One region of the Streptomyces sp. NPDC032198 genome, then DNA from elsewhere that is predicted to be linked to it. Evidence: riboswitches for the same ligand, from Rfam matches in the RefSeq annotation. Region 1 holds a riboswitch; each other region holds the start of a gene.
What was found. A riboswitch is a leader RNA that binds a small molecule or an ion and turns the genes downstream of it on or off. The one in region 1 is predicted to bind thiamine pyrophosphate.
Positions count from the first base shown of each region.

Region 2: linked by a shared signal. The riboswitch ahead of thiO (glycine oxidase ThiO) and the one ahead of thiM (hydroxyethylthiazole kinase) in region 1 are both predicted to bind thiamine pyrophosphate.
Region 3: linked by a shared signal. The riboswitch ahead of AB0E78_RS28205 (thiamine ABC transporter substrate-binding protein) and the one ahead of thiM (hydroxyethylthiazole kinase) in region 1 are both predicted to bind thiamine pyrophosphate.
Region 4: linked by a shared signal. The riboswitch ahead of thiC (phosphomethylpyrimidine synthase ThiC) and the one ahead of thiM (hydroxyethylthiazole kinase) in region 1 are both predicted to bind thiamine pyrophosphate.

Region 1 is NZ_JBEZVL010000008.1:355,013-359,964, forward strand. It holds gene thiD (bifunctional hydroxymethylpyrimidine kinase/phosphomethylpyrimidine kinase) at 1-263, opposite strand, end outside; gene thiE (thiamine phosphate synthase) at 260-898, opposite strand; gene thiM (hydroxyethylthiazole kinase) at 1,132-1,911, opposite strand; TPP riboswitch at 1,959-2,084, opposite strand; gene AB0E78_RS23430 (class I SAM-dependent methyltransferase) at 2,409-3,149, opposite strand; gene AB0E78_RS23435 (helix-turn-helix transcriptional regulator) at 3,503-4,952, opposite strand, start outside.
Region 2 is NZ_JBEZVL010000001.1:416,461-421,412, forward strand. It holds gene AB0E78_RS01955 (Rv2175c family DNA-binding protein) at 1-69, opposite strand, end outside; gene AB0E78_RS01960 (FAD-dependent oxidoreductase) at 161-1,327, opposite strand; TPP riboswitch at 1,512-1,624, shown strand; gene thiO (glycine oxidase ThiO) at 1,622-2,812, shown strand; gene thiS (sulfur carrier protein ThiS) at 2,809-3,027, shown strand; gene AB0E78_RS01975 (thiazole synthase) at 3,034-3,828, shown strand; gene pknB (Stk1 family PASTA domain-containing Ser/Thr kinase) at 3,920-4,952, shown strand, end outside.
Region 3 is NZ_JBEZVL010000011.1:90,494-95,445, forward strand. It holds gene AB0E78_RS28200 (iron ABC transporter permease) at 1-1,262, opposite strand, end outside; gene AB0E78_RS28205 (thiamine ABC transporter substrate-binding protein) at 1,331-2,425, opposite strand; TPP riboswitch at 2,509-2,626, opposite strand; gene rlmN (23S rRNA (adenine(2503)-C(2))-methyltransferase RlmN) at 2,681-3,787, opposite strand; gene AB0E78_RS28215 (hypothetical protein) at 3,937-4,395, shown strand; gene AB0E78_RS28220 (phosphatidate cytidylyltransferase) at 4,482-4,952, opposite strand, start outside.
Region 4 is NZ_JBEZVL010000002.1:207,975-212,926, reverse strand. It holds gene AB0E78_RS06115 (IclR family transcriptional regulator C-terminal domain-containing protein) at 1-464, shown strand, start outside; gene AB0E78_RS06110 (SsgA family sporulation/cell division regulator) at 568-1,005, shown strand; gene AB0E78_RS06105 (YibE/F family protein) at 1,097-2,557, opposite strand; TPP riboswitch at 2,629-2,773, shown strand; gene thiC (phosphomethylpyrimidine synthase ThiC) at 2,766-4,610, shown strand; gene AB0E78_RS06095 (DUF4234 domain-containing protein) at 4,688-4,952, opposite strand, start outside.

The DNA.
Region 1 (4,952 bases):
GCGATGGCGGCGTCGGCCAGCATTCCGATCTTGACGGCGTCCACCCGGACGTCGGCGAACAGCGTGTCGAGCTGCTCGGTGACGAACGCCGCAGGCACGGCATGGATGCCGGTGACGCCCTGGGTGTTCTGTGCGGTCAGGGCGGTCAGGACTGCTGTTCCGTAGGCGCCGTTGGCGGAGAACGCCTTCAGGTCGGCCTGGATGCCGGCGCCGCCGGAGGGGTCGCTGGCGGCGATGCTGAGGGCGATGGGCGGGCTGGTCACGCGGGGACCTCCTGGCGCAGGGTGCGGATGAGGGAGTGCGCTGCGGCCTCGGGGTCGGACTGTCCGCAGACCGCGCTGACGACAGCGAGCCCGGCCGCACCGCTTGCCCTGACCGCGGCGGCCTCGGATGCGCCGATCCCGCCGATGGCCACGCATGGCAGCGGGCTCTCCTGGACGATCCGGGCCAGGCCTCCCAGGCCGAGCGGGGCGTCCGCGTCTGGCTTGGTGGACTGCGGGAACACCGGACCGACACCGAGGTGGTCGACGGCATCCGGTACGTGCGCCAGCTGCCCGGGACGGCTGACGGACAGGCCGATGTAGGCATGGGGGCCGAGCCGCTGCCGGGCGGTCGTGGGGGAGAGGTCCCGCTGCCCCAGGTGGACGCCGTCCGCGTCCAACCAGACCGCCACATCCAGACGATCATTGACGATCAAGGGGACACCGGTGCCGGCGAGTTCGGCCTGGATCCTCCGGCCCAGCGCGCACAGCGTGCGGGCGTCCGCGTCCGGATCGCGCAACTGGACAGCGGTCACACCGCCCTTGACGGCGGCCGCCACTGTGGCCGCGACACCACGGTCGCCGCAGAGCCGGGTGTCGGTGACGAGATACAGGGATAGGTCAAGTGGTGGTCGCATGGGTTGCTCCTTGGGGTCTCCCGGCCGGGGAAGGGCGGGGGAAACGCATCGGGAGGTGCAGGGAAAGGCAGGGCCCTGACGTGCAGGAACCTTGAGTTGTCCGCAGGGGCGAGGGTGTGCGTCTGCGGGGTCTGACGCACTTGGTGGTGGGGTCGCACCCCAGGTCGGCGGAGGCTGTTCAGCAGGTGGCGTTCGGCCGACCGCTCGCTGCCAACCCGGCAACACCGCTGCGCTCAGCGCAGGTTGAGAGCCTCGGCGAGCCGGTCCGGGCTGAGCTCGTACAGTGCATCGATCAGTGCGACCGCGAACGTGCCGGGCCCCGTCGAGCGCGTGGCGGCACTCTCCGCGGCCACGGTGAGCAGGCCCGACGCGGCAGTGGCGGCCAGCAGTGCATCGCCCGTGACGGCCGTGCAAGCAGCCACCAGGGCGCCCAGTGAGCAGCCGGTACCCGTCACCCGTTGCAGCAGCGGGTGACCATTGGCCACACGCACCACGCGCGTCCCGTCCGTAAGGACGTCCTCCGGACCGCTCACAGCGACCGCGCAGCCGTAGCGCCGGCCCAGCCCGCCGGCCGCGTCCAGCGCCGCCTCGGGGGCGTCCGTGCTGTCCACGCCGCGCCCGCCCGTGCCGCCGCTGTCCAGGGCCAGGATCTCGGAAGCATTGCCGCGAATGACCGCTGGAGGCGCGATCTCCAGGAGTTCGCGGGCCAGGCCGGTGCGCCAGGGCAGCGCGCCGACCGCCACCGGGTCGAGCACCCACGGGCGCCCGGCCCCGGCCGCTTCTTTGACCGCGACGCGCATCGCCTCGGCCGTCGCGGACGTGACCGTCCCCAGGTTGATCAGGACGCCCCCGGCCACCCGGGCCAGTGCTCCGGCCTCCTGCGGGCTGTGCACCATCGCGGGGGAGGCCCCCGCCGCGAGCAGCACGTTCGCGGTGAACTGCGACACCACGACGTTGGTCAGGCAGTGCACAAGGGGTGCGGAGCTCCGCAGCGACGCGATCACGTCCGCCACGGCATCACGGGAAACGGCAGGGCCGTTCTGGGCAGGTACGGAGGCAGCATCCATCGTCAACACTCTTCCTACGCCGGCATTACCCGGTCCAGGTTCATGCGGTCGGCGGAAAGGGGAGCAAGTCCCGTCCGCCCTCTCAGCCCGGCTACTCCCGAGCTCCCGCGGTGGTCACCACGCAATGTACCTCCCCCGGGAACGGGAGTTCGCACTCGGGGCACCGCACGGCAGGACACGGCTCTGCCGGAGGAACTGACAAGGCCGCCGCCCTGGTGCACACTCTGGGCGCAGACTCGTAGCCCGTGTCGTATTGCTCGCCGGGCGGGAGGTCCGTGACGAGGTCTCTGAGGCTGTGCAGTGCGTCGGTGAATCCCGCGACCACCTGACCGATGCGATCCTGCATAGCTCCAGATTTCGTCAACCCGTCAACCTTTGCAATGGGAGATCTCTCCAAGCTCGGCGGTTGGCCCACCGGGCTTCACGTCTCGGCACGGCGGAACTTATGGTTTGTGGGTTACCCAGAGCAGTTCCGCCGGCCAGCGGTGTGCCCAGTCGGGAGGGTCGGTTTCGTTGTAGCCGTTGGGTGTTCCGAGTTCGGGCCGCGGCTCGATGAGGTCGTCGATGATGAGACCCGCGCCGCGCAGGACCTTGACCCAGTCGCCGTAGGTGAGCTGATAGCTGGTCGCGCCGTCGTCTTCGGCGATGGCGCTCAGCCCGAAGTAGTCCTTCTGCAGCGTCGTGGTCACGCGGCTGGCGGCTTCGTCGTAGCAAGCTTCGAACCAAGGGCTGGCGACGTTGAACACCAGGCGCCCGCCTCGGCCCAAGACGCGTGCGGCCTGCGGGACGGCCAGGTGCGGGGGCGCCCAGCTGAGCCCACCGAAGTCGCAGAACACCAGGTCGAAGCTGTCGGCGGCGAAGGGGAGTTGTTCGGCGGCGCCTTGCACCAGCGGGTAGCGGACGGCTCCCATCGCGCGGGCCGCTGCGGCGAGTTGGGCTTCGGACAGGTCGATCCCGACCACGGAGGCACCCTCGGCGGCGAGCGCCCTGGACCACTGGCCGGCGCCACAGCCGAGTTCGAGGACGCGCTTGCCGGTGACGTCGCCCAGGGCGTGCAGGTGCGCGTCGGGGATGGAGTACATGCCCCACAGCCGGGGTGTGGCGCCGATTTGCGGGTCGTGCTCGTGCTGGTAGGCGCTGCTGATCTGGTTCCAGAGCCGCCGGTTGGCGGGGATGCTGTCCACGCGCCGACTCCAGCACTGCCTGCCGGGGGCGGTCAACACGATTATGGCACTGGGCGGCCCTCGCCTCGGTTGCTTCCCCGGCGCTTTGCCGACGGCGAGCAGATCATGCGTGTGCCCCTCGACGGTGGTGAGCGTCGGTCGGTTGGTATCGCCGACGTGACGGTCCATCGCAACTTCTACTCGATAGTGGACAAGAACGGTCAGCTCGAAGACACCGTGGAGGTTCCAGGGCCCGGCGGGCGGGGAGCTGGCAGGTCCAGCCGTGCCGTTTGAGCAGGGCCGCGACGCCCTGGGCGGCTCGGCGCATCGGTGACCCCGGTGGCCCTCGTCGTCGGAGCGTCACCGCGCAGCGGTCAGCGGTCACGGGTGAGCGCGGTGGCGAGTTGGGTGCGGGAGCGGATGCCGAGTTTGCGGTAGATGCGGCTCAGCACGGTTTCTACGGTCTTGACCGAGATGAACATCTGCTGGGCCGCTTCCTGGTTCGTCGCGCCGGTGCGCACGAGTTCGGCCAGATGCAACTCGTGTTCGGTCAGACGCTGGGGCGTCGGCGGAGCCGAGCTGCTGGGTGCGGAGGGATGGCCTGTCAGGTGGGTCAGGTGGTTGTTCGCGAGCGCGGTCCAGGGGCGTGCTTCGGCGTCCTCGAAGAGCGTACGAGCCCTTTCCCACGCCGTTCGCGCAGCGGCGGCACGCCGACGGCGGCGCTCGACACGGCCGCGCAGCAGGTGGGTGCGGCCCTCCTCGACGGGGAGGCCGAGCGCGGCGAAACCGTGGGCAGCGTCCGCCAGGAGTTCCGCGGCCTCTTCGACGGCGTCGGCACCGTCGAGGTAGCGGCACAGGCCTCGGGCGCGGGTCAGCGCTGCGCGCAGAGCGGCGTGCGCGGGGTGCGCTCCCACCCGTTCCTGCATGTGCTCCAGCAGACCGCGGGCCTCGTCCGTACGACCGCAGAGCGCGTACGCCTCCACCGCGTCCCCCTGCCAGCGCAGCACCGCCGGATCAGCGGCCCCCGAGCGCGACTCCAGCTCCGCGACCTCCGACAACGTCGCGGCGGCCTTCTCGACGCGACCGGTGTGCAGAAGCGCAGCCCCCAGGGCCCACAGGCCGCGTGTGGTGTGCAGCGCATCCTGTTCCTCGCGCGAGGCGCGCACGCCGTGGGCGGCGTAGCGCAGTGCATGGGCGAAACTGCCGCCGCCGGCCTCGGCCATGGCCGCCGTATACCAAGCGGGACCGGGTGACAGGCCTGCCGCCGCCGTGAGGTCGACGGCGCGCGCCGACCAGCGCAGCGCCTGACCGCAGGCACCACGCCCTGCCTCGACCTCGGCGAGGCTGCGCCACAGGTCCACCAGGTCCTCCGGCTCACCGCACTCCTGGGCCGGGGGCATCAGCTGCAGGAGGAGAGCGCGGGCCTCGGGCAGGCGGGCGTCGAACACCGCGTGGCGGGCGGCGAGGTACTGGGGGCTGTTGCGGATCCCCAGCCGCGCGGGCGGCACGGCCAGCGCCAGTGCCCGGTCCAAGGTGGCCGTGGCGGTGTCGAGATGGCCCAGGACGCGCTGCATCCGGGCGGTCATCGTGAGCGCGGCCGCCTCCAGCGGGATGTCGCGAGCTGTCTCGGCCAGGCCGGTGGCGGCCTGTGCGTGGTGCAGGGCGCTTGTCGCATCCTCGCCGGAGAGGTTGGCCTGCACGGCGGCGCGTAGTTCGACGGCGGCGAGCAACGCGGGGTCCTGGGCGGCGGTTCTGCGGGCGGTGGCCAGCAACGGGCGCGTGCCGGCGGTGTCCTGACCGTGCGCGTCGACCACGGACAGCAGG
Region 2 (4,952 bases), on a different contig from region 1:
TTCTGCGATGTCGGGGAGGTGGAGCCACTCGGGGACGAGAGCATCAGTCTTTGCGTCAATCTCGGTCACGGGGACAAGCCTAGCTCCGGGCACCGACAGCGGCCGGGCAGCGGGTCCCCCTCGGTCCCGGCAGCGGTCCCGGCAGCGGTCCCGGCAGCGCTTAGGGCAGCACTGCCTTCTTGAGCGGTACGGCGGGGTCCGACGCCAGCTCGGCGGACAGGCGGGCGCCCGCCTCGATCAGCTTGCGGCCCTGTGCCAGGTCCCTGGGGCGGCCCACCGCGAGGAGGGCGACCAGGGCGCCCCGCCGGAGCCAGCACACGCTCCAGGCCGCCCCCGAGGGGTCGCCGCGCCACACCAGCTCGTCGGCGGACGCGTGATGACCGGCGTACTGGACGAAGCGGCCGAACTGCTCGGACCAGAAGTACGGGACCGGGTCGTACGCCGAAGGGGTCTCGCCGATGATGTTCGCCGCGACCGTGCGCGGGCCCTGGAGGGCGTTGTCCCAGTGGTGGACGAGCAGGCGCTCGCCATACCTTCCCGAAGGGAAGGAGGAGCAGTCGCCGACCGCGTACACATCGGGTTCCGACGTCCGCAGGTGGTCGTCGGCGAGGACCTCACGGTGGGCGCCCAGGGTGATGCCGGAGTCCGCGAGCCAGTCCGTGGCGGGGCGTGCGCCGATACCGACGACGACCGCGTCCGCGGGCAGCCGGGTGCCGTCGTCCAGGAGGACGCTGCCGGGCTCGACGCGGTCCACGCGCGCGTGGGTGCGCAGCTCGGCTCCGGAGTCGGCGTACCAGGACGTCATCGGCGCCGCGACCTCCGCGGGCAGCGCCCCGGCCAGCGGTCGCGCGGCGGCCTCGACGACAGTGACCGAGCAGCCCGCCTCGCGTGCGGCGGTCGCGAACTCGGCGCCGATCCAGCCGGCGCCGACGACCACGATGCGGTGCTGTTCGGCGAGCACGGGCCGCAGCCGCTCGGCGTCGTCGAGGGTGCGCAGCAGATGGACGCCGGGGACCCCGGAGACGCCGGGCAGCAGGATGGGCCGGGCGCCGGTGGCGATGACGAGGGCGTCGTAGGGCACCGGGCCCGACGCGGTGTCCAGTGCGTGGTCCGCGGGGCGGACGCCCGTGACCTCGTGGCCCAGGCTCAGCTCGATGCCGAGCGCCTCGAAGTCGATGTCGAAGGCGGAGCCCTCCGCCTTGCCGAGCAGCACGGCCTTGGACAACGGCGGCCTGTCGTACGGCTGATGGGGCTCCGCGCCGATCAGGGTGACCGCCCCGGCGAACCCCTGCTCGCGCAGGGCCACGGCGGTCTGCACCCCGGCCATCCCCGCACCGACGATGACGACCCGGCGCTCTTCCTGCCTCCGCTGCTCACTCACCCGATCACTCTAGGGCGGCGGGCGACGCGCGTCTCAGGGCCCCGCGAGGAGATCTCTGACACACCGTCACTGCTCCTGACCGCACAGCTGCCCTACCTACCCCGGGACACCAAAGGCTAAGGTTGCCGTGCAGAGCACTCGCGGGAGCCCGGACGCACCGGGCTGAGAGGGAGGCTGGACGGCCTCCGACCGTACGAACCTGATCCGGGTCATGCCGGCGAAGGGAGGGGCTGGACGCCCATGCATCCACGTACACCACCCCGAGAGACGACCGACGTCCTTGTCGTCGGGGGCGGCATCATCGGCCTGGTCACGGCCTGGCGGGCGGCCCAGCGCGGCCTGTCCGCCGCGGTCGTGGACCCCGAGCCCGGCGGCGGCGCGGCGCAGGTCGCCGCGGGCATGCTGGCCGCCGTCACCGAGCTGCACTACGGGGAGCAGACGCTGCTCGGCCTGAATCTGGCCTCCGCGCAGCGCTATCCCGAGTTCGCGGCCGAGCTGACCGAGGCGAGCGGCCGCGATCTCGGCTACCGCGCGTGCGGCACGCTCGCCGTGGCGCTCGACTCCGACGACCGTGCCCATCTGCGGGAGCTGCACGCCCTTCAGCAGCAGTCGGGGCTCGCCTCGGAGTGGCTGAGCGGGCGCGAGTGCCGCCGCCTCGAACCGATGCTCGCACCGGGGGTCCGGGGCGGACTGCGCGTCGACGGCGACCACCAGATCGACCCGCGCAGGCTCGCCGCGGCGCTCCTGGTGGCCTGCGAGCGGGCGGGCGTGGCCTTCCACCACGCGTGGGTGGACCGTCTCTCGGTCGTACGGGACCGGGCCACCGGAGTCGTCCTCGCCGACGGCACCGCCCTGGAGGCCGGTCAGACCGTGCTCGCCGCGGGCAGCCTCAGCGGACGCCTCTCCGGCGTCCCCGAGGGTGTCCTGCCGCCAGTACGCCCCGTGAAGGGGCAGGTGCTGCGGCTCACGGTGCCGCAGCGGTACGCGCCGTTCCTGAGCCGCACCGTGCGCGCCGTGGTGCGTGGCAGCCACGTCTACCTGGTGCCGCGCGAGAACGGCGAGCTCGTCGTCGGCGCGACCAGCGAGGAACTCGGCTGGGACACGACGGTCACGGCGGGCGGCGTGTACGAGCTGCTGCGGGACGCCCACGAGCTCGTACCCGGCATCACGGAACTGCCGCTGACGGAGACCCGCGCGGGCCTGCGCCCCGGCTCCCCCGACAACGCGCCGCTGCTCGGCCCGACCGCGCTCCCCGGCCTCCAGCTGGCCACCGGGCACTACCGCAACGGCGTCCTTCTGACGCCCGTCACCGGTGACGTCATGGCGCACGCCCTGACCACCGGCGAACTGCCCGACGAGGCGCGGGGGTTCACCCCTCTGCGCTTCGCCGGCACCCCCCGCACGCAGCGCTTCATGGAGCAGCCCGCATGACCCTCCCAGCAGTGACAGCCGTCTCCGTCAACGGAGAAGCACGCGACGTTGCCGCGGGCACCACGCTCGACGCCCTCGTCGCCACCCTGACCACGGCCCCGTCCGGCGTCGCCGCCGCCCTCAACGAAACCGTCGTCCCGCGCACGCGCTGGTCTGACACCCCGCTCAATGACGGCGACCGCGTCGAGGTCCTCACAGCCGTACAAGGAGGCTGAACCGACATGGCAGACGATCCCTTCGCCATCGGCGGGCTCACCCTTTCCTCCCGACTGATCATGGGTACGGGCGGTGCGCCGAGCCTCGACGTCCTGGAACGCTCCCTCGTCGCCTCCGGGACGGAGCTGACGACGGTCGCGATGCGCCGCCTCGATCCCGGCGTGCAGGGCTCCGTGCTCTCCGTCCTGGACCGCCTCGGCATCCGTGTGCTGCCGAACACGGCGGGCTGCTTCACCGCGGGCGAGGCCGTCCTGACCGCCCGGCTCGCGCGGGAGGCGCTCGGCACCGACCTGGTCAAGCTGGAGGTCATCGCGGACGAGCGCACGCTGCTTCCCGACCCGATCGAGCTCATCGACGCCGCCGAGACCCTCGTCGACGACGGCTTCACGGTCCTCCCGTACACGAACGACGACCCGGTGCTTGCCCGGAAGCTGGAGGACGTGGGCTGCGCGGCGATCATGCCGCTGGGCTCCCCCATCGGCTCGGGGCTCGGCATCCGCAACCCGCACAACTTCCAGCTGATCGTCGAGCGCGCGGGCGTGCCGGTGATCCTGGACGCGGGGGCGGGCACGGCGTCCGACGCGGCGCTCGCGATGGAACTGGGGTGCGCGGGTGTGATGCTCGCCTCCGCTGTTACCCGGGCGCAGGAACCGGTCCTGATGGCCGAGGGCATGCGGCACGGCGTCGAGGCCGGACGGCTCGCGTACCGTGCGGGGCGCATTCCCCGGCGCCACTTCGCCGAGGCGTCCTCGCCCGTGGAGGGAATGGCCCGGCTCGACCCGGAGCGGCCCGCGTTCTGAGCGTCCCGCCCCTGTTACAGCTCGGCTGCAGTCGGGGCCCGAGTCCGACCGGGCGGGCAACGGTGTCAGCGGTGGCTCGTAGACTCCCTGCGTGGACACGACCCTTCAGGACCCGCTCGTCGGGCAGGTGCTCGACGGCCGCTACCGCGTGGACGGGCGGATCGCGGTCGGCGGGATGGCCACGGTCTACCGGGCCGTGGACACCCGCCTCGACCGCGTGCTCGCGCTCAAGGTGATGCACCCGACGCTGGCCGCCGACGTCTCATTCGTCGAGCGCTTCATCCGCGAGGCGAAGTCGATCGCCCGGCTCTCGCACCCGAACGTGGTGGGGGTGTACGACCAGGGCGCCGACGGTGCGTACGTCTATCTCGCGATGGAGTACGTCGCGGGATGCACCCTGCGTGACGTGCTCCGCGATCGCGGCGCCCTGCAGCCGCGCGCGGCCCTCGACATCCTGGAGCCGGTCCTCGCCGCGCTCGGCGCCGCGCACCGCGCGGGCTTCGTGCACCGCGACATGAAGCCGGAGAACGTCCTCATAGGGGATGATGGCCGGGTCAAGGTCGCCGACTTCGGGCTCGTGCGCGCGGTGGACACCGTCACGAACACGACCGGCACGGTCCTCGGCACCGTCTCCTATCTCGCTCCCGAGCAGATAGAACACGGCACGTCCGACACGCGTGTGGACGTGTACGCGTGCGGGGTCGTGCTCTACGAAATGCTGACCGGCGCCAAGCCGCACTCCGGTGAGTCCCCCGCCCAGGTGCTCTACCAGCACCTCCACGAAGACGTACCGCCCCCGTCGGCGGTCGTTCCGGGGCTCCCCGTCGAGCTCGACGAGCTGGTCGCCTCCGCCACCGCCCGCACACCCGACGTCCGCCCGTACGACGCGGTGGCGCTCCTCGGGCAGGCCAGGGCGGCGCGGGCCGCGCTCTCCGTGGAGCAGCTGGACGCGGTGCCGCCGCAGGCGCTCACGGCGAGCGGAAGCGACGGCCACGACAACTCCGACGACCGTACGAACGTGATCCCACGCGCGGGGCGGCCCGTACAGCTGCCGCTCCCCACGGACGGCGCCACGGCCGCGGACGAGGACCGGCAGAACCGGCAGGACCAGCTCAACCGCACGA
Region 3 (4,952 bases), on a different contig from region 1:
AGCATGGTGCGTACGACGAAGGGCACGCCCACCAGCGCCTGCGCGAGCGGCACCAGGATCCACGTGGACCGAAGGTCCAGCGGCGGCTTGTCCAGCGTGATCAGGAACCCGAAGCCGACCGTCACCGCGGACACCCCGAGCGGCAGCATCAGCAGCGCGTCGAAGCCGCGCACCAGGCGGCCGGCCCTCCGGGTGAGCGCCGCCGCCGCGAGCCCGCCGACCACCAGGGCGATGGCGGTGGCGGCGAGCGCGTACTGGAGCGAATTCCACACGGCCTCGATCGGCGGGACGAGGAAGGCCCCGCCCTCCGCCGATGTCAGTTCCTTGTAGTAGGTGAAGCCGTAGCCGTCGGGGGTGCTCAGTGACCGCTCGATCAGGACCCCGAGCGGCAGCAGGATCAGCACGGCGATGGTGAGCATGACCCCGCCCAGCAGCGCCCACTGCCCCGCGCCGCGCGGCCGCCGCGCCACCCCGGACGCGTCGACGAGCTTCAGCGCACTCTCCCGCCTGCGCACCGTCCACGCGTGCACGGCGAGGATCAAGCCCACCGCCACGAACTGAACGATCGTCAGGACGGCGGCCGTGGACAGGTCGAGGAGCTGGGCGGTCTGCCGGTAGATCTCGACCTCGAGGGTCGAGTACGCGGGCCCGCCGAGGATCTGCACCACACCGAACGAGGTGAAGGTGAACAGGAAGACCATGAGCGAGGCGGCGGCTACCGCGGGCCCGAGCGCGGGCAGCGTCACGGTCCGCCACGCGGTCCACCGCGAGGCGCCGAGCATCCGCGCGGCCTCTTCCTGGCGCGGGTCGAGCTGCGACCAGAGCCCGCCCACCGTCCGTACGACGACGGCGTAGTTGAAGAAGACGTGCGCGAGCAGGATCGCCCACACAGTCGTGTCGAGGCGCACGCCCCACATCTCGTCGAGCAGCCCGCCCCGGCCGAGCAGCGCGAGGAACGCGGTCCCGACGACGACCGTCGGCAGCACGAACGGCACCGTGACGACCGCCCGGAGCACCTGCTTGCCCCTGAACTCGAAGCGCGCGAAGACATACGCGCCGGGGAGCGCGATCAGCAGCGTGAGCGCGGTCGACGCGAGCGCCTGCCAGGTGGTGAACCACAGCACGTGCCGGACGTCGGACTGCCCGACGACCTCCGCGATCCGCCCGAACTGCCACGCCCCGCCCACCTTCAAGCCGCGCGCGACGATCGCGGCGACCGGATAGGCGAAGAAGACCGCGAAGAACGCGACGGGCACGGCCATCAGACCGAGCCGCGCCGCGCCCCCGCGCGAGCGCCCCTTACGGGAAGCGCTCCCCTTAGGGGATCCGCTTACTTCAGTACGAGCGAGGTCCACGACTTGACCCACTGATCACGGTTGTCGGCGATCTTCTTCGGGTCCATGGTCTCCGGGTCGTCGACCTTCACGCCGTGCTTGACGAACAGCTCGGGCAGCTCGGTCTTCTCCCGCACCGGGTTCACGAACATGTTCAGCGGCATGTCCTTCTGGAACTCGGCGCCGATCAGGAAGTCGAGCAGCGCCTTGCCGCCCTTCTCGTTCTTGGCGTTGCTGAGCAGACCCGCGTACTCGACCTGCCGGAAGCAGGTGCCGGTCGCGACGCCGGTCGGCGCCTGCTTGGGCTGCGGCTTGGCGTAGAGCACCTCGACGGGCGGCGACGAGGCGTACGAGACGACGAGCGGCCGGTCGCCCTTGGCCTTCTTGCCGCCGGCGGACCCGGAGAACTCTTCGTTGTAGGCCTGCTCCCAGCCGTCGACGACCTTGACGCCGTTGGCCTTGAGCTTCTTCCAGTAGCCCTGCCAGCCGTCGTCGCCGTACTGCGCGGCGCTGCCGAGCAGGAATCCGAGGCCGGGCGAGGAGGTCGAGGCGTTCTCGGTGACCAACAGGTCCTTGTAGGCGGGCTTGGTCAGATCCGCGAAGGACTTCGGCGGCGCCAGCTTCTTGTCGGCGAAGTACTTCTTGTCGTAGTTGACGCAGATGTCGCCGCTGTCGACGGGCGTCACCCGGTGCTTGTCCCCGTCGACCCGGAACTCCGGCCCGACCTTCTCCGAGCCCTTGGCCTCGTACGACTGGAAGAGACCGTTGTCGAGCGCGCGCGAGAGCAGGGTGTTGTCGACGCCGAAGAAGACATCGCCCTGCGGGTTGTCCTTGGACAGGATCGCCTTGTTCACGGCCGCACCGGCGTCGCCGTCCTTCAGCACGTTGACCTTGTAGCCGGAGCTCTTCTCGAACGCCTTCAGTACGTCCTTGGAGACGTTGAAGGAGTCATGGCTGACGAGCGTGACGCTCTTGGAGTCGGCCTTGTCGCCGCTGTCCGACGAGCTGCCGCACGCGGAGAGCGCGACGAGCCCGATGCTCACCGCGACCGCGGTGACCGTGACCTTCTTGGTGGTGCTCACTGAGTTCATTCCTCCTGGAGTGACCAGGAAGAGACGCGGCCCTGCCCGCGGAACAGACCGGATCGGACCGGTCCGCGGGCAGGGCGCAACAGCTTGAGTGATGTCCGAACTTCCTACCCGGAATGACCCGGGCAAGGTTCAGAGGGTCTGCGGCCAACCTGTCCTTGGCTGCCGCACTCTCAGCGCTGTGGCGCTCCCCTGTCGGAATATGAAGATGTGTTCCGGCTATGAAGATGTGTTTCGGCCAGCCTATCGCCCGGCGGGCTAGCGCTCCGACGCGGCGAGCTGACCGCACGCCCCGTCGATCTCCTGGCCACGGGTGTCACGAACCGTGACGGGCACGCCATGGGCGGCGATGGCGTCCACGAAGGCCTTCTCGTCCTCGGGCCGCGAGGCCGTCCACTTCGACCCGGGCGTCGGGTTCAGCGGAATGAGGTTCACGTGCACGGGCTTGTTCTTCAGCAGCCGCCCGAGGCGGTCACCGCGCCAGGCCTGGTCGTTGATGTCGCGGATCAGCGCGTACTCGATGGAGAGGCGACGCCCCGACTTGGCGGCGTACTCCCACCCGGCGTCCATCACTTCACGCACGTTCCAGCGCGTGTTGACGGGTACGAGGGTGTCGCGGAGCTCGTCGTCGGGCGCGTGCAGCGAGATGGCGAGGCGGCACTTGAAGCCCTCGTCGGCGAACCGGTGGATGGCGGGCACCAGACCGACGGTCGACACGGTGATGCCACGCTGCGAGAGGCCCACACCGTCCGGCTCGGGATCGGTCAGCCTGCGAATCGCCCCGGTCACCCGGTTGTAGTTGGCAAGAGGCTCGCCCATCCCCATAAACACGATGTTGGAGAGCCGAGCGGGCCCTCCAGGGATCTCCCCGTCCCGCAGCGCGCGCATCCCGTCAACGATCTGGTGCACGATCTCGGCGGTCGACAGATTCCGGTCGAGCCCGGCCTGCCCGGTGGCACAGAACGGACAGTTCATCCCACACCCGGCCTGCGACGAGATGCACATCGTCACGCGGTCCGGATAGCGCATGAGCACGGACTCGACGAGCGTCCCGTCGAAGAGCCGCCACAGCGTCTTGCGCGTGGTGTCGTCGTCACAGCTGATGTGCCGCACCACGGACATCAGCTCGGGAAGCAGCGCCTCCTGAAGCTTCTGACGTGAACCGGCGGGAATGTCGGTCCACTGCTCCGGGTCGTGCGCGTACCGCGCGAAGTAGTGCTGCGAAAGCTGCTTGGCGCGAAACGGCTTCTCGCCGGCAGCGGCAACGGCTTCCTTGCGCTCGGCGGGCGTGAGGTCGGCGAGATGCCGCGGCGGCTTCTTGGCTCCGCGGGGCGCGACAAAGGTGAGTTCTCCGGGTACAGGCATGGTCCTTCCAGTGTCGCAGACGATGAGAGCCCTCCCCTGTCCACCCACGGCGGCGCTGAGAACCGGTCGGCCGAAGGTCTGTCATGTGCCTGACATAGATCACTAGAGTCTTCCCTGACAACATCAACTTCGCTGGAGGTAATCAGCACGTGTTGAATCAAACGGGGAAGGCGCTCTTGATCGGCGCCACCGCGGCGCTCGCCGTGACGACCGCGGCACCGGCCCACGCCGGGACCGGGGTCCGGGCCGCGGCGGTCAGCAAGCACCAGGAAGTGCGCTGCGTGAAGCAGAGCGGCAGGACCTGCGCTTACTCGGTCTCCTTCTTCTACTGGAACAAGAAGGGGTCCACCAAGCGTGGCCTGAACTACGTCCAGTCGGCCAGGTCTCCGTACAAGGCGGGTAAGGCCCGCTGGCTGTACAAGCAGCCGGGCGGCTCGACCCACGTCGGCAAGAGCTGGCGCAAGGCCCACTCGGTTCCGCACGGCAACGCCGCCGAGGTCGAGTGGGGCAAGGTCGGGACCACCACGGGGCCCAAGCTCCGCAAGGGCACGCTGGTCTGTGTGCAGTGGAAGAACCTCTCGCAGAAGGCGTGCCACAAGCTGAAGTAAGCGGCGTACGGCACACTGCGCGCGGCATGCGAAAAGGGGCTCGCCGTCCAGCTGGACGGCGAGCCCCTCACGTACACAAGCGCAGGTCAGCCGGACCCGACGAAGATGACCAGCAGCAGCCAGACCACCGGTGCGGTCGGCAGCAGTGAGTCGAGGCGGTCCATGATGCCGCCGTGTCCCGGCAGCAGCGTGCCCATGTCCTTGATGCCGAGGTCACGCTTGATCATCGACTCGCCCAGGTCCCCGAGCGTCGCGCTCGCGGCGACCGCGAGGCCGATGAGCAGCCCCTGCCACCACGTGCCGCCGTCGATCAGGAACTCCATGCACAGCGCGCCACCCGCCATCGCGAACGTCACCGCTCCGACCAGGCCCTCGCGGGTCTTGCCGGGGCTGATGCGCGGGGCGAGCTTGTGCTTGCCGAAGCGCCAGCCGATCGCGTACGCCCCGGTGTCGCTGACCACGGTCAGGAGCAGGAACGTGAGCACCCGCATCGCGCCGTCGTCCGCGGTGAGCATCATCGCCACGAACGTGGCGAGGAACGGGACGTAGAACGCCGC
Region 4 (4,952 bases), on a different contig from region 1:
GCGTACCGGTGTACTTCGCCGTCTACCGGGAGGGCGAGATCGAGGTCGTGGCCGTCGCGGACACACCCGGGAACCCGGCGGTGGAGGAATGGGCCGACTTCCGCGAGACCGGACACGCCCATGCGATCGGGCAATGTCTGCTCGCTCAACTCGACGACGAACAGCGGCAGGACCACCTCTCCCGCTATCCGGTGCAGTCGATCACCCGGTACTCGGTCCGTGACCACCGGAGTTTCATCCGGCGCCTGGACGCTATGGGCCGGATGAAGCCCGTGGTGGAGCGGCAGGAGTACGCGCTGGGAACGGTCTGCGCCGCGATTCCGATCACTGCGGGTAACACCGCGGCCACCATGGCAATTTCCGTTCCGTCCTATCAGGCGGACCGGCTACTCCCTGCGGCTGAACGCTTGCAGAATGAGATCGGAAGGCTACTGGGGACACTTGCCTTCTCTATCAGCATCTGAAAACTCACTCCTTGTGATCTGATGTGTACGTTAAGCAAGATGCCATGAGTGTCAGGGAGTTGGTTCCTGGCCAGTCGAGCTTTAGCGACGGGGTAGGCGGACGATGCGCGAGTCGGTCCAGGCAGAGGTCATGATGAGCTTCCTCGTTTCCGAGGAGCTGTCGTTTCGCATCCCGGTGGAGCTGCGTTATGAGACCGGCGATCCCTACGCCGTCCGGCTGACCTTCCATCTCCCCGGAGACGCACCCGTGACCTGGGCCTTCGGGCGGGAGCTGCTGGTCGACGGGGTGGGCGGGGCGTGCGGTGACGGGGATGTGCACATCGCCCCCACCGATCCCGAGCTGCTCGACGATGTACTGATCCGGCTTCAGGTCGGTGCGGATCAGGCGCTGTTCCGGGCGGGGATCCCACCGCTCCTCGCCTTCTTGGACCGTACGGACAAGCTGGTTCCGCTGGGGCAGGAGCGGGCGCTCGCCGACTTCGAGACGCACCTGGACGAAGCGCTGGACCGGATCCTCGCCGAGGAGCAGAGCGCGGGCTGACTCCGCGAACCAAGGGGCGCAGCCGTACGGCAGATTGGTGCATTTCGTGGCATCGGCCGCGTAAGCCTTGCGGCGCCGGGCCGCGCGAGCCTCAGGCCTTGCGGCGTCGGCCTTTTCCGCCGCGGCTCTGCTTGGGTGCGGGCAGGACGGGGGTGGCGGGGGCGGCGGGAGTGGCACCGCCTCCGGGGTGGGCCGCGCCTCCAGCGTTGCTCGCGCCTCCCGGGTGGCTCGCGCCTCCCGGGCGGGCCGCGCTTCCCGTGTGGCCCGTGGGAGTCGAGCGGTCGGCCGAGACCACCAGGGCCGCGAGCGCGGTCGTCACCGGTACGGAGGCGACCAGGCCGATCGAGCCGACCAGGGTGCGCACGATCTCCTCGGCCACCAGCTCGCTGTTGGCCACCGTGCCCACGCTGCTCTGGGCGATCGAGAAGAGCAGCAGCAGGGGCAGCGCGGCACCCGCGTAGGCCAGGACCAGGGTGTTGACGACCGAGGCGATGTGGTCGCGGCCGATGCGGATGGCGGCGCCGTACAGACCGCGCCAGCCCATCGTGGGGTTGGCCTGGTGCAGTTCCCAGACCGCGGACGTCTGCGTCACCGTCACGTCGTCGAGTACGCCGAGCGAGCCGATGATGACGCCGGCGAGCAGCAGACCGCTCATGTCGATGGACGGATACAGGCCGTGGATCAGGCCGGTGTTGTCGTCCGTGTTGCCCGTCAGCGAGGCCCAGCCGATGAAGAGCGAGCCGAGGAGGCCGATGAGGAGCAGGGAGATCAGCGTGCCGAGGACCGCGACCGAGGTACGCGCCGTGAGGCCATGGCACAGATAGAGCGCGATCAGCATGATGGCGCTGGCCCCGATCACCGCCACGACCAGCGGGTTCGAGCCCTGCAGGATCGCGGGCAGGATGAAGAACGTCAGGACCAGGAAGCTCAACGCCAGCGCCACCAGGGCCATGACGCCGCGCATTCGTCCCACCACGACCACGGCGAGTGCGAAGATCCCGGCGAGCAGCGCCATGGGGAGCTTCCGGTTCACGTCGGTGACCGAGTACTGCAACGCCTCGGGGGCCGTGGGCTCGTAGGCGACCACCACCTCCTGGCCCTGGCGCAACTGCCGCGGTGAGTCCGGCTGGACGATCTCGGTGAACGTGCGGCCCTTGTCCTTTCCGCTGGTCACCTCGATCGTCGCCTTCTTGCAGACGCCCTTCGCGCGGGACTGCGCGGACTGCTCCTCGGCGGTGGAGGTGTCGCCGTTGGGCGGAGTCTGGGAGGCGTTCACCTCACTGCAGGGGAGCTCTTTCAGCTTCGCCACCGTGGCTGACTGGGTCTGCCGGTCGAAGCCGACTCCGGTGCGTTCGTGGGACGGTGCGCCCCCTGGCCAGAACACCGCGAGCCCCACGACCACCGCCGCGGCGAAAGGAATCAGCACGGCGGCGATGACCTTGCGCAGATGCTTGGAGACGGGGGCGGCCGGGCCATGGCTGTGGGAGTGCCCGTGCGAGTCGTGCGGCACGTTCGGGGCGGGCGGCTGGGACGGCGGCTGTGTGGTGGTCACTGCCCGATCATCGCAAGAACGGAGGGGGCCCTCTGTTCAGCGCGCCCGACGGGACGCTAGCGTGGAGGCACCTTTGCAAACGCGGGAGCTCGGAGCACCGGGCTGAGAGGGCGCTGACCTCCGTACGAAACGGTATGAACCGTACGGAATCCGCTGCGTCGACCGCCGAACCTGTTACCGGGTAATGCCGGCGTAGGGAGTAGGTCTCATGACCACAGCGGACGCACGCACGCCTGCCTCCAGCAGCGACGAGAACGGCGAGAACGGCGAGAACGTAGGAAACGCCGAGCACACCGTCGCGGCCGAGGCCGGGAAGTCCATCGGCTGGCACAAGGCGTATGTCGAGGGTTCACGCCCCGACCTGCGGGTGCCGGTCCGACAGGTGCACCTCACCAACGGCAAGGCCGTGACCTTGTACGACACTTCGGGGCCGTACACCGACGAGTCCATCGACACCGACGTCCGCAGGGGCCTCGCGCCCCTGCGCGAGAACTGGATCATCGCCCGCGGCGACACCGAGGAGTACGTGGGCCGCCCGCCCCGTCCCGAGGACGACGGCATCAAGCACACCTCGCCGCGCGGTGGCCTGAAGAACCTCGACGCGGTCTTCCCCGGCCGCCCGCGCCAGCCCCGCCGGGGCCGCGGCGGCCAGGCGGTGACGCAGCTCGCGTACGCCCGCCGTGGCGAGATCACGCCCGAGATGGAGTTCATCGGGATCCGCGAGAACCTCGACCCCGAGGTCGTGCGCGCGGAGGTCGCCGCGGGCCGCGCGGTGATCCCCGCCAACGTCAATCACCCGGAGATCGAGCCGATGATCATCGGCAAGAAGTTCCTGGTGAAGGTCAACGCCAACATCGGCAACTCCGCGGTCACCTCCTCCATCGAGGAGGAGGTGGACAAGATGACCTGGGCGACCAAGTGGGGCGCCGACACGGTCATGGACCTGTCCACCGGGCGCAACATCCACACGACCCGCGAGTGGGTCCTGCGCAACTCCCCCGTGCCCATCGGCACCGTGCCGCTCTACCAGGCCCTGGAGAAGGTCGACGGCCAGGCCGAGGCGCTGACCTGGGAGATCTACAAGGACACGGTCATCGAGCAGGCCGAACAGGGCGTGGACTACATGACGGTGCACGCGGGCGTGCGCCTTCCGTACGTCCCGCTGACCGCCAACCGCAAGACCGGCATCGTCTCGCGCGGCGGTTCGATCATGGCGGCCTGGTGCCTCGCGCACCACAAGGAGAGCTTCCTCTACGAGAACTTCGAGGAGCTCTGCGAGATTCTCGCGGCGTACGACGTGACGTACTCGCTCGGCGACGGTCTGCGCCCCGGGTCGATCGCGGACGCCAACGACGAGGCGCAGTTCGCCGAGCTGCGCACGCTCGGGGAACTCAACACGATCGCCAAGCGTCATCACGTACAGACCATGATCGAGGGCCCGGGCCACGTCCCGATGCACAAGATCAAGGAGAACATCGACCTTCAGCAGGAGATCTGCGAGGAGGCGCCGTTCTACACGCTCGGCCCGCTGACCACGGACATCGCGCCCGCGTACGACCACATCACCTCCGGCATCGGCGCCGCGATGATCGGCTGGTGGGGCACGGCGATGCTCTGCTACGTCACGCCCAAGGAGCACCTCGGCCTGCCCAACCGCGACGACGTGAAGACCGGCGTCATCACGTACAAGATCGCGGCCCACGCGGCGGACCTCGCCAAGGGGCACCCGGGCGCGCAGGACTGGGACGACGCGCTCTCGGACGCACGCTTCGAGTTCCGCTGGGAGGACCAGTTCAACCTGGCCCTCGACCCGGTCACGGCGCGGGAGTTCCACGACGAGACGCTGCCCGCGGAGCCCGCGAAGACGGCGCATTTCTGCTCGATGTGCGGTCCGAAGTTCTGCAGCATGAAGATTAGCCACAGCATCACAGAGCAGTTCGGCGGTACTGCGGCTGCGGACGCGACGGCTGAGGAGGTCGCGGCGGGGATGCTCCAGAAGTCGAAGGAGTTCGCCGCGAGCGGGAATCGGGTCTACCTGCCGCTGGCGGACTGACGCGCGGTTAAGCGCCGCTCCAGGAAACTTCGGCTTCTGGAGCGGCGCTTCCCCGTACGGCGAACCAGAGCGGATGGCTAGTGAGGGAGGACCGGATCGGCGACCCGCAGAGCGTTAAGGACGGCGTCCTCGGTGGAGTGCACCTCGGGGTAGAGCTTCTCCGGGTCGGTGTGAAGTCGGTAGTCCCACACGATGCCGTAGATCCCGAGCGTGACGAACGAGAGAAGGAAGTGCATCCCGAAGCTGCGGTTCAGCGTTTGGACGGGCTCGAAGGTCAGCGGATACCGGACAATCCCGAGCTTGGTCCAGGCGACACTGAGCTTGTCGTCGAAGTCCTGTTCA